2 regions of the Enterococcus sp. R12 genome follow, and region 2 is predicted to be linked to the other one. Evidence: a T-box and tRNA genes for the amino acid it is inferred to sense, from the RefSeq annotation. Region 2 holds a T-box; the other holds one or more tRNA genes.
The links. The T-box of region 2 lies ahead of argS (arginine--tRNA ligase). A T-box ahead of a tRNA ligase gene usually reads a tRNA of that ligase, here a tRNA-Arg.
Positions count from the first base shown of each region.

Region 1 (5,597 bases), 300 kb from region 2:
GAAGCAATGCTGCACACAAGGTCACTAAACGCTCCTTATCATCCCAGCCGTTCGGTCCAACTTTTTCAATCGAATAATTGCGTTGGAAAATATCGCAAATGCGGCGGCTGATTTCATAAACCCCCAAGGAGTGAGAAAAGCGGCTGTGTTCTGCTCCGTGAAAGGTGAAAGAAGCAGTCCCTAGTTGTTTGATTCGTCGCAAACGCTGCACTTCTTTGGAATTGATCAAGTCTAAAATCACTTGGTGCTGCACATGGACATAGTTATGAACAGGGTCACGAAACACTTTTTCTATCGCTAAGGTTTGATATTTATATGGTAGGCTCATCGCTAAACTCCTTTATTGGGTGATTTCGCTTTTCCATGCCAGCTAAGCGTTGCTGCATTTGTTGGCTAAGGTCATTTTCTGAAAGCCATTGATCCAGTGACTCAAGCGGATATAGGGATTGGTCTGTGATCAAGAAAAGCAGGGCTTTTTGCAAGCGGTCAATCACCTCTTGTGTGGTAAACTTACGGCCGAGAGCCGCTTCTAAAGTGGTCATGCTCGCAGGATTGACGGCTGGATAGCCATCCGTACCAAAGCGCTCTTTTAAACCTGCTTGGTAAAAACGACGAACGAGAGAGCCGCGGGCTGGTTGGTCGCCATTGATGCTCAGATACATCATGACAGCCACGCCGTCTTTGATCCGTCGTTGTGCTGTGCCAGCAATTTTTTTTCCGTCAATACTCAGGTCATAGGTGCCTGGGCAGTACGAGTCAGCAATTTCATAAGCCAAAATTGTCCGCTCAGGAAAGGCTGCTTGTAGCAATGTCGCCATCATTTCATAGGCTGCATCCGTAGTGGCAGCCAAATGTTTAGGGAAAATGAGGGAGACATTCAAAATACCGGCATCATTGATGACCCCAAGCCCGCCTGAGTTGCGGATGATCGAGGCATAGCCAGCTTCTTTCAAAACCTGCAGACCATCTATCAAAAAAGGCAGCCGGGTATCTTTCATTCCTAAAATCATCGTATCGGACAACTGCCAAAAATGACAATAAACTTGTTCCAGTTTGCCAGCAGCTTCGGTGGCAACATCGGTAAAAGCAAACGGCTCATAAGGATTGTGGATACGTGGTAAAGTTTGATCCATTATATAGATAGTCAAATCGGTTAAACTCCTTTAAAAATACCTGTTATCCTTATTATATACGATTCTTGGAAAATTACTTGGAGAAAAGAATGAAAACTTGCTTTTGTTTTCGCTTTTTTATTTTCAATGAAGAAATAGACCAAGGAGAATCAACTGAAATGATTGACAAACGAATGAAAAAAAGCAAGAATAAAACTGAAATCTTCAAAGGAGGCACACGTACATGCAAGAATTATCAAAAGGAATCCCAATCTCAATTCATTTAACAACCAATGTACGTCAAGCAGGGGAAACAGAGAACTTTCTGTTTGATCTGCAAGGACAAGCAGTCAAGATCGGTGATACCTTATATATCCGTTACAAAGAGATCCAGCCAGACGGTACCGACGTTCCCGTCACGATGAAAATCATGCCAGACGGATTGATTCAATTGATTCGCTCAGGGGAAATGCGCATGCGTTTGAAATTTTCTTATAAGGAACGGTTAGAGACGAGCTACCAAACCCCGTATGGTTTGATGATGTTCCACACCTTCACCAATCACCTGCACGTTAGCTTGAAAGACCGTCCATACTCGGGAAAGATCGATATTGATTATGACTTGTTCATGGCTGCTGACAAAGTCGGCGAATACAAACTATCTTTAGAATTTACCGCTTGATCAAAGGGGAATTGAAAGAAAAAATTGCAATTTGAGGCGTAATTTTGTATGATTAGGAGTAGACTGTGAAAGGACGTGTCCCGTTTGGAAATTAATGTATTTGAAGGTGTAAATAAAAACGAATTGTCGATGATTGAAGTTGCCCATGCGATTTTAGAGCAGCGCGGTGACGTGATGGATTTTTCTGATTTGGTCAACCAAATTCAAAACTATCTTGAAACTTCAGACAGCGAGATTCGTGATTCATTGGCGCAGTTTTATACAGACTTGAATATCGACGGTAGTTTTATTTCTTTAGGCGACAATCGTTGGGGCTTACGTTCATGGTACGCCATTGATTCGATCGATGAAGAAGTCAACCATGGCATCGAAGACGAGGATGAAGATACACCACGTCGTCGCAAACGTAAAAAAGTCAATGCCTTTATCAACGATGATGAAGACGCAATCGATTATAACGATGATGATCCTGAGGATACTGATTTGTCAGATGACGAAGAAGATGATCTCTTTGATGATGATGATGACGAGGATGAAGAAATCTCGGCATACAATTCAGACTTGCAAGAAATCGGCGCCGACAATAGCACCGATGATGAAGAAGAATTACCTGACAGCATTGAGGAAGATCTAACCATTATCGATGACGATGATGAAGATGATTTTGCGGATGAAGAGGAAGAAGAGGAGTAATCCTCTTCTTTTTTTCGCCTTATGGCTGCAAGCAGCTTTTAATCGTTGAAGGACGAGTTCGTCTTCTTACATAGATACAAATAAAAAAAGGAACCGCATCAGCGGTCCCTAAGTGCTTTTGAATTATTGATTTGAATCGAGTATACTTGTAACGAAAAGAAAAAACGCGCCTTGAGGGAATCGAACCCCCGTCTCAAGAACCGGAATCTTACGTGATATCCACTACACTAAAGGCGCGAAGCACAAATATTAGTTTAACCAATTTCAGTGAAAAAAACAAGAGGTAGAATGATGAAATTTCAACAGCAATTTTCACAACAACAAAAACAGACGCAAAAGCTTGCTATGACGCAGAAATTACAGCAATCGATCCAAGTGTTGCAATTTTCTGCAGACGAATTATTGTCCTTCATAGATAACCAAGCATTAGAAAATCCATTGATTGATCTGGGGGAATATGATTCGCCCATCACACCAAGCAAAAGCAATGGCTCATCAGAACAATTGATGGATTATTTAAGCCAGATCCCTGACCAGCATACGTCTTTATTCGAATACCTCATCGATCAAGTGCATTTAAACTACCGAGATACCTTCTTGCGGACGATCGTTTTATTTTTAGTCGAGTACATTGATTTAAACGGCTTTTTGACGATTGACTTGGAAGAAGCTGGAAAGCTTGTTGGTGGGACCCCAATCCAAATGCTCGATGCCTTGACCTTGATCCAGCAGCTAGATCCAGCAGGCGTCGGTGCTCGTGATCTAAGAGAGTGTTTGATGCTGCAAACGGAAAGAGATGACTATGCGCCGCCAATGGCCTATCTCATTTTAGAAGAATTTTTTACGGAAATGGCAGAGCGCAAGTGGGACAAAATCAGCAAAGCGCTGCAGATTCCATTAACTGAGATCCAAAAGGTCTTTGATTATGTTCAAACATTGACCCCCACACCAGGGGCTGCGTTTGGGTCAACCGATGGGCTTTACATCGTTCCTGACCTGCGGGTGACGGTTGAAAAAGGACAGCCGATCGTGAAATCAAACAAACGCGCCTTGCCAGAGGTTCGCTTTCAGCAGCAATATTTTGATCAATTGAAGCAAAGCGGTGATCCAGAGGTATTAAGTTATTTAGACAATAAAGCCCAAGAGTTCGAGTGGCTGAAAAAGACCTTGCTGCAACGAGGGGATACCATCTATCGTGTCGGGGTGCAGATCGTTGCACGGCAAAAGGAGTTTTTCACTCAACCAGATCGCCCATTAAAGCCATTGGTTTTAAGAGAAGTTGCCGAAGAATTAGGGATTCATGAATCAACGGTCAGCCGAGCGGTCAACGGGAAATACTTGGAAACCTCCTTTGGGGTGTTTGAATTAAAACTATTTTTTGGACAGAAAGTTTCGACACAAGAAAGCGGTGATGACTTGACGACGGCATCGATCAAACAGCAGCTAAAAGCACTGATCGATGAAGAAAACAAAAATAAACCATTGTCAGATCAGAAGTTGACAGATGCCCTCAAAGCCCAGGGCATCGATATTTCCAGACGAACGGTGGCAAAGTATCGTGAAGCCATGAATATCCCTGGTTCTTCCAAGCGGAAACGATTCGAGTAAAGCAAAACATACTATTAACGAGTAGGAAAGGCAGCAAAGCCTTTCCTTTTTTTATCGATCCTTTCCTCATTTTCAATTTATGACGATTTTATGAAAAGCAAGATTTTGTGACTGAAATAGTTGCGTATCAAGGCGATAAGTGCTACTATTATTGGTGTAGGAAACAGATTTAAATTTTTTTTGCAATCGATGGGTCATTTTAAGTCATTGTAGGACGAAAATTGTCCAACGGGAGGATATAAAATGCTCGATGAATTAAAATTGATTGAGGCAATCACCCCGGATATTCTCGCTGTACTCCAGGAACGTTACCGTATCTTAAGAAATATTTATTGGATGCAGCCCGTTGGCCGCCGGACACTTTCGGAAAGTTTATCAATGACGGAACGCGTGTTGAGGACGGAAACAGATATCCTTAAAAAGCTAAAACTGATCGACTCTTCAAAAAGCGGCATGCAATTGACCGCCTATGGAGAAGAAGTGTACACGAAGATCGGTGCACTGATGGATCAGCTGTTCGGAATGCACCAAATCGAAAAACGATTATCAGAGACCTTTGGCATCGGACGTTGTTTGATTGCGAGCGGCGATGGTGATCGACAACCGAAAGTGATTGCTGAATTTGGCCAGTTGCTGAATGAATCGTTGGATCTCTTATTGCCAGAAGGCAAAAACACCATCGCAGTGATGGGAGGGACGACAATGGCGAAAGTTGCCGAGGAATTGGGCAATTTGGAAACCGCCAAACGTCATAACTTGTTTGTTCCAGCCCGTGGCGGTATCGGAGAATCAGTCAACGTGCAAGCAAACTCAGTCAGCTCAGTAATGGCGATGCAGACAAACGGCGATTATCGCTCCTTGTTTGTACCAGAACAATTAAGCATGAACACCTACGAGTTTCTCTTGAAAGAACCCGCCATCGTTGATGTCTTAAACTTGATAAGTCAAGCGAATTGTGTTATTCATAGTATTGGACGGGCGTTGCATATGGCGGCTCGACGAAAAATGTCAGAACAAGAAATTCTGATGTTAAAACAAAAAAATGCAGTTGCAGAATCCTTTGGGTATTTCTTTAACGAAGCTGGCGAGGTCGTCTACAAAGTTCCTCGCATCGGACTTCAATTAAAAGATTTGCAAAAAGTCCCAATCATTTTTGCGGTCGCTGGCGGACAATCAAAAGCCAAAGCGGTCAATGCATACATGAAAAATGCACCAAAACAAACCTGGCTCATCACCGATGAAGCTTGCGCAAATGAGATTTTAAAAGGGGCAACCCTTTAAAATAAATATTTTTATGATTTTCATAAGGAGGAAATCTTAAATGACAGTTAAAGTAGGTATTAATGGATTTGGACGTATCGGACGCTTAGCATTTCGTCGTATCCAAGAAGTAGAAGGAATCGAAGTTGTGGCTATCAATGACTTAACAGATGCTAAAATGTTAGCTCACTTGTTAAAATATGATACAACACAAGGACGTTTCAACGGTACAGTTGAAGTTC
Region 1 covers NZ_CM176874.1:2,696,385-2,701,981, reverse strand. The annotation lists gene ACTW1R_RS12545 (HD domain-containing protein) at 1-328, opposite strand, end outside; gene ACTW1R_RS12540 (lipoate--protein ligase family protein) at 312-1,133, opposite strand; gene ACTW1R_RS12535 (YwiB family protein) at 1,357-1,794, shown strand; gene rpoE (DNA-directed RNA polymerase subunit delta) at 1,879-2,487, shown strand; tRNA gene ACTW1R_RS12525 (tRNA-Arg) at 2,653-2,724, opposite strand; gene rpoN (RNA polymerase factor sigma-54) at 2,776-4,095, shown strand; gene ACTW1R_RS12515 (sugar-binding transcriptional regulator) at 4,339-5,376, shown strand; gene gap (type I glyceraldehyde-3-phosphate dehydrogenase) at 5,417-5,597, shown strand, end outside.
Region 1: it has a tRNA-Arg gene. The T-box ahead of argS (arginine--tRNA ligase) is inferred to sense a tRNA for this amino acid. The anticodon was not compared.

Region 2 (5,597 bases):
ATACAGCAATACGTCCGCCCATGTGTAGGTAACCGCCGAAAGCAGCATTGTCATCTTTTTCAACAACTTCAAAACGACGGAAGCTGATTTTTTCTCCGATTACTTGTGTTGCTTCGATCAACGCAGCATCCATTGTGCCTTTAGAAGTTTCTAATTTTAAAGCAGCATCCATATCAGCTGGTTTGTTTGCTGCGATTACTTCAGCGATTTCTTTTACTAAGTCTTGGAACATTTCATTTTTAGAAACGAAGTCAGTTTCTGAGTTCACTTCAACGATTGCTGCTGTGTTGCCGTTGATCGCTACAGATGCTAAACCTTCAGCAGCAATACGGTCGTTTTTCTTCGCAGCTTTTGCCATACCTTTTTCACGTAATAAGTCTACGGCTTTTTCGATGTCGCCTTCTACTTCAACTAATGCACGTTTTGCGTCCATCATTCCTACACCAGTCATATCGCGTAATTCTTTTACTAATTTAGCTGTTACTTCTGCCATTTTTTGTTTCCTCCTAAATGTTTTTAAACAAGATTGCTTGTCTTTAAAAAAAGCTGTTTCAAAGGAGAGTGAGGCTTGGCGCCTAGCCTTTGAAACAGCTCCATCATTTATTATTCAGCTGATGCGTTGTCGCCTTCGACAACATCAACGATTTCTTCGATTGAAGTTGCGTTTTCTGTTGATTCAGCAGCAAAATCTTCTTCTGCTACTTGGTCTTCGCCTTGGTTACCTTCGATGAAAGCATCTGCCATTTTCGCAGTGATCAATTTAACGGCACGAATAGCGTCATCATTTGATGGGATAACAACATCGATTTCGTCTGGATCACAGTTTGTATCGACCATAGCTACGATCGGGATATTTAATTTGCGTGCTTCTTGGATCGCGATACGTTCTTTACGTGGGTCAACAACGTACATTACATCTGGAATTCTTGGCATATCAGCGATACCGCCTAAGAATTTTTCAAGACGTTCGCGCTCTTTGTTCAAGCCAACGACTTCTTTTTTAGGAAGAACAGCAAATGTGCCATCTTCTTCCATTTTGTTGATTTGTTTCAAACGAGCAACACGTTTTTGGATTGTTTCCCAGTTTGTCAAAGTTCCACCTAACCAACGATGGTTAACATAGTATTGACCTGAACGGATTGCTTCTTCTTTGATTGCTTCTTGTGCTTGTTTTTTAGTACCTACGAACAATGCAACGCCGCCTTCTTCAGCAACATTTTTCATGTAGTCGTAAGCTGCGTCTACTAATTTCACTGTTTTTTGCAAATCAATGATGTAGATGCCGTTTCTTTCTGTGAAGATATATTTCTTCATTTTTGGGTTCCAGCGACGAGTTTGGTGACCAAAGTGTACGCCGGCTTCTAGTAATTGTTTCATTGAGATTACTGCCATGTTGTGTTTCCTCCAATTTGGTTTTTTTGTTTTCCTCTCTTGCTCTTTTACTCCTTGAAGAACTGAATCGATCAGCACCGCTTCGCAGATGGAACAAGATGTGGGATTGACGTGAAAAACTCACGCCTTAAACAGTATACAGTAGCTAAAAAAGAAATGCAACTGATTCAAATGAAAAACTACGATTCGTGGTCCAGATTTTTTTTAACGTTCTAATTCTTTTCTTATTATATCTAGGTTTTTTCGGCTTTATCTGCTATGATAAGGCTGACTTAATCAATCATGCTTAAAGGAGTTTACCTATGCGAAAAGCTGATCGCCATTTACTTATTAGACAAATCATTACTGAACATACTGTACGCACGCAAGAAGAATTATTGCAGCAATTGGAAGCCCAAGGCGTCTCCGCCACGCAAGCGACCATCTCTCGCGATATTCGTGATTTGAAAATCGTGAAAGTGCCCGATGAAACAGGTCAGACAAAGTTTGTCATTTTTCAAGGAATGCAATCGTCAGAAGATGAAAAAGAAGAAGAGCAGCGGTTGATACAGATGATCGAAGACGTTGTCACTAAAGTAGATCGTGTGCAATTTATGACGTTGATCCATACCGTTGCGGACAATGCGCCTTTGCTTTCGGCAGCGATCGATGAAGTGACTATGCCAGAAAAAGTTTGCTCGTTGGCGGGCTTTGATACAGTAGCGGTGATTTCCCGCAGCGACGAAGATGCCGAAACTTTTTATCAATTTATCAGAAACCACGCGGTCTTATAAGACACCGAACAAATGTGACCTATCTGTATTTTTACTACAAAAAAGCTGTGTCCTTGTCGAAACAAGGATACAGCTTTTTTTGTTACATTTTGTCGGGTGCATGTAAACCAAGCAACCGTAAATCTTCTTTTAATAAGGTCGTTACTGCATAAACTAGAGCCAGACGTGCGTCTTTTTCCGCATCTTCAGCCAAGATTTTCACATTGGCGTAATACTTATTAAAGGCCTGTGCCAATTTGATGGCATGTTTAGCAATGACGGATGGTTCATATTTTTCTGCTGCTTGCAGCACGGTTTCTGGGTAGCGCTGAATCAATTTGATGACTTCCCAGCTCTCAGTATCTGCCAATGACAAACTGCTGACAGCAGCAGGATCAAAGTCGGCTTTTTCAAGAATGCTCATGGCACGGGCATGAGAATATTGCACATAGGGTCCGGTCTCTCCTTCAAAACGGACAACTTCTTCTAGCGTAAAGTCGAAATTATTCAAACGGTCATTTTTCAAGTCGTGGAAAACGACTGCCCCGACACCGACTTGTTTTGCAACTTCTTCTTTGTTTTCAAGGGTTGGGTTCTTTTCAGTGATTTGTTCTTTCGCTGAATCGATCGCTTCATTCAATACTTCTTCTAAAAGAACGATCTTCCCTTTTCTCGTAGATAATTTTTTCCCATCTTTGGTGATCAATCCAAATGGTACGTGGGTCATATCATCTGCCCACTCAAAGCCCATTTCCTTCAAAACAGCTTTTAATTGCTTGAAGTGATAACTTTGCTCATTTCCTACCACGTACAATGATTTGGCAAAATTGTAGGTCCGTTTGCGGTACAGCGCTGCGGCCATGTCCCGGGTGATGTAAAGAGTCGCACCATCGGATTTGCGGATCAAGGCTGGATTTAAGTCATACGCAGCCAAATCAACGATTTCTGCCCCTTGGTCTTCTTTCAGCAAGTGTTTTTCCTCTAATAATTCCACGACTTCTGTCATTTTATCATTATAGAAAGCTTCGCCATTCAATGAATCAAAGGAAACTTCCAACATATCATAGATTTTATTGAATTCTTTTAATGATTCATCACGGAACCATTGCCATAAATCCATTGCTTCTTGGTCACCATCTTCTAGTTTCTTGAACCAAGCTCTCGCATCATCTTCTAATTGTTTATCTGTCTCGGCAGCTTCGTGAAAATCAACATACAAACGCAACAGTTCGTTGATTGGTTCCGCTTTGACCGCTTCTTCTGACCCCCATTTTTTATAGGCCACGATCAATTTCCCAAATTGTGTGCCCCAGTCGCCTAAATGGTTGATGCGAATTGGCTGGTAACCGATTTTTTCTAAAATAAAGCCGATTGAGTTACCGATCACAGTGGAACGCAAATGCCCCATTGAGATGGGTTTGGCAATATTTGGTGAAGACATATCGATGGGTACTGCTTGCTGATTGCCGATGGTTTGATCGCCAAAATGATTTTTTTCTTTGAGAACCATCTCTAAGACGTGGGCAGAGATTGCTTTTTTATCCATAAAGAAGTTTAAATATGGACCGACCACTTCAATTTTTTCAAAAGACGCTTGATCGATTTTTTCGGCTAAGTCTGCGGCAATTTGCTGCGGCGCTTTCCGATAGACTTTTGCTAGCGAGAAGGCTGGGAATGCCACATCCCCATGGTCGGCTGACTTTGGATTTTCCAGTAATTGCTGAACTTGTTCGATCGATAGATCTTCTTTTACTACTTGATGGATGGCTTGTGCGACGATTTCTTTGTTATTCATAGTATCCCTCCTATAATGACTGAGCCCATGTTTTGATGAAAAGTTGTTTGAAGCAAGCAAACAGCTGTATGTTTTTAACGCAAGAAATGATTGATAAAAACAAAAAAAGCCTCTAGCGCATAACATGCACTAGAGACGAGATTTCCCGCGGTACCACTCTGATTGTCCTTTTCGGACCTACTTTTTTCTGATAACGGCAGAATTCCGTTTGCTTGGCAAATTCTCACAAGTGCGTTTCACAATCTGATCAATTCGGCTTCCACCACCCCGAACTCGCTAACTGATACTCGAATCGCTACTTCTCTTGTTTCATCAAATCAAGGTTATTTACTTCCCAGAAAGTATAGCAAAGAAATGTTTGTTTGGCTAGCGAGATTTTGGCATTTTCAAAAAAATTATTTTATACTTTAGGAATAAATAGATCTCCAGCAGTCACTGCCATGATCGCTTTGATTGAGTGCAAACGATTTTCGGCTTGATCGAATTGACGGGCATACTTACTGCGAAAGACCTCATCAGTGACTTCCATCTCAGAAATTCCATACGCCTGCGCTGCTTTTTTGCCATACGTGGTCTGATCATCATGAAATGCTGGCAAACAATGCATAAAAATCACTTGATCGTTTTGTGTTTTTTTCATCAACGATTGGTTGACTTGATACGGCAGCAGCTGTTCGATCCGCTCTTGGAATTTTTCTTCTTCACCCATTGATACCCAAACATCGGTATACACGACATCAGCGCCTAGAACACCTTGATCCACATCATCAGTCACCAAAATCTTTGCGCCCGATTGCTTGGCATAGGCTTGTGCCTGTGCGATGATGGTTGCTTCTGGCTGCAAGGCCTTCGGGGTGACGACATGAATATTGACCCCTAAAATCGCACTGGTCACTAATAAAGAATTAGCGACATTGTTGCGACCATCCCCACAGTATGCGATGGTCAAGCCAGTCAGCTCACCAAAGTTTTCTTGAATGGTTAAAAAGTCAGCAATCATTTGCGTTGGATGCCATTCATCCGTTAAGCCATTCCAAACAGGTACACCTGAATAGTTGGCCAGATCTTCGACAACCTGTTGACTAAAGCCGCGAAACTCGATCCCGTCGAACATGCGGCCGAATACTTTGGCGGTATCTTCAACAGATTCTTTAGACCCCAACTGAATATCATTGGCCCCTAAAAATTCCGGATGTGCCCCCAGATCCACCGCTGCAACCGTAAAGGCTGCTCGCGTCCGTGTCGAATTCTTTTCAAACAAAAGTGCAATGTTTTTGCCATCTAAATAACGATGTGGTTGATTGTTGGCCTTCATCCCTTTCAAGTGCTGGGAAAAATCAATCAAATATTGTAGTTCTTCTTTTGTAAAATCCTTTTCTGCTAAAAAACTGCGTCCTTTAAAAACCGATGTCATTGCATACCCGCCCTTCAATTAACTAATAATTATACACGATAATATCAAATTATGAAATAAAATACAACAAAATCTTCTATTTGCTCATAAAGAAACCAAAAAAAACACCTAAGAACGGATCTTAGGTGCAATCATCTTAAGAAATCGTATGGGCAAAGCTGACACTTGGATCAGCATTCAATGAAAGATCTGCTAAGCGTTGCTTTTTCAACGCAACATGGGCATAAGCTCCAATCATGGCCGC
Region 2 covers NZ_CM176874.1:2,397,046-2,402,642, forward strand. The annotation lists gene tsf (translation elongation factor Ts) at 1-493, opposite strand, end outside; gene rpsB (30S ribosomal protein S2) at 604-1,392, opposite strand; gene ACTW1R_RS11025 (arginine repressor) at 1,695-2,165, shown strand; gene argS (arginine--tRNA ligase) at 2,248-3,939, opposite strand; T-box leader at 4,068-4,261, opposite strand; gene argF (ornithine carbamoyltransferase) at 4,340-5,353, opposite strand; gene tsaD (tRNA (adenosine(37)-N6)-threonylcarbamoyltransferase complex transferase subunit TsaD) at 5,490-5,597, opposite strand, start outside.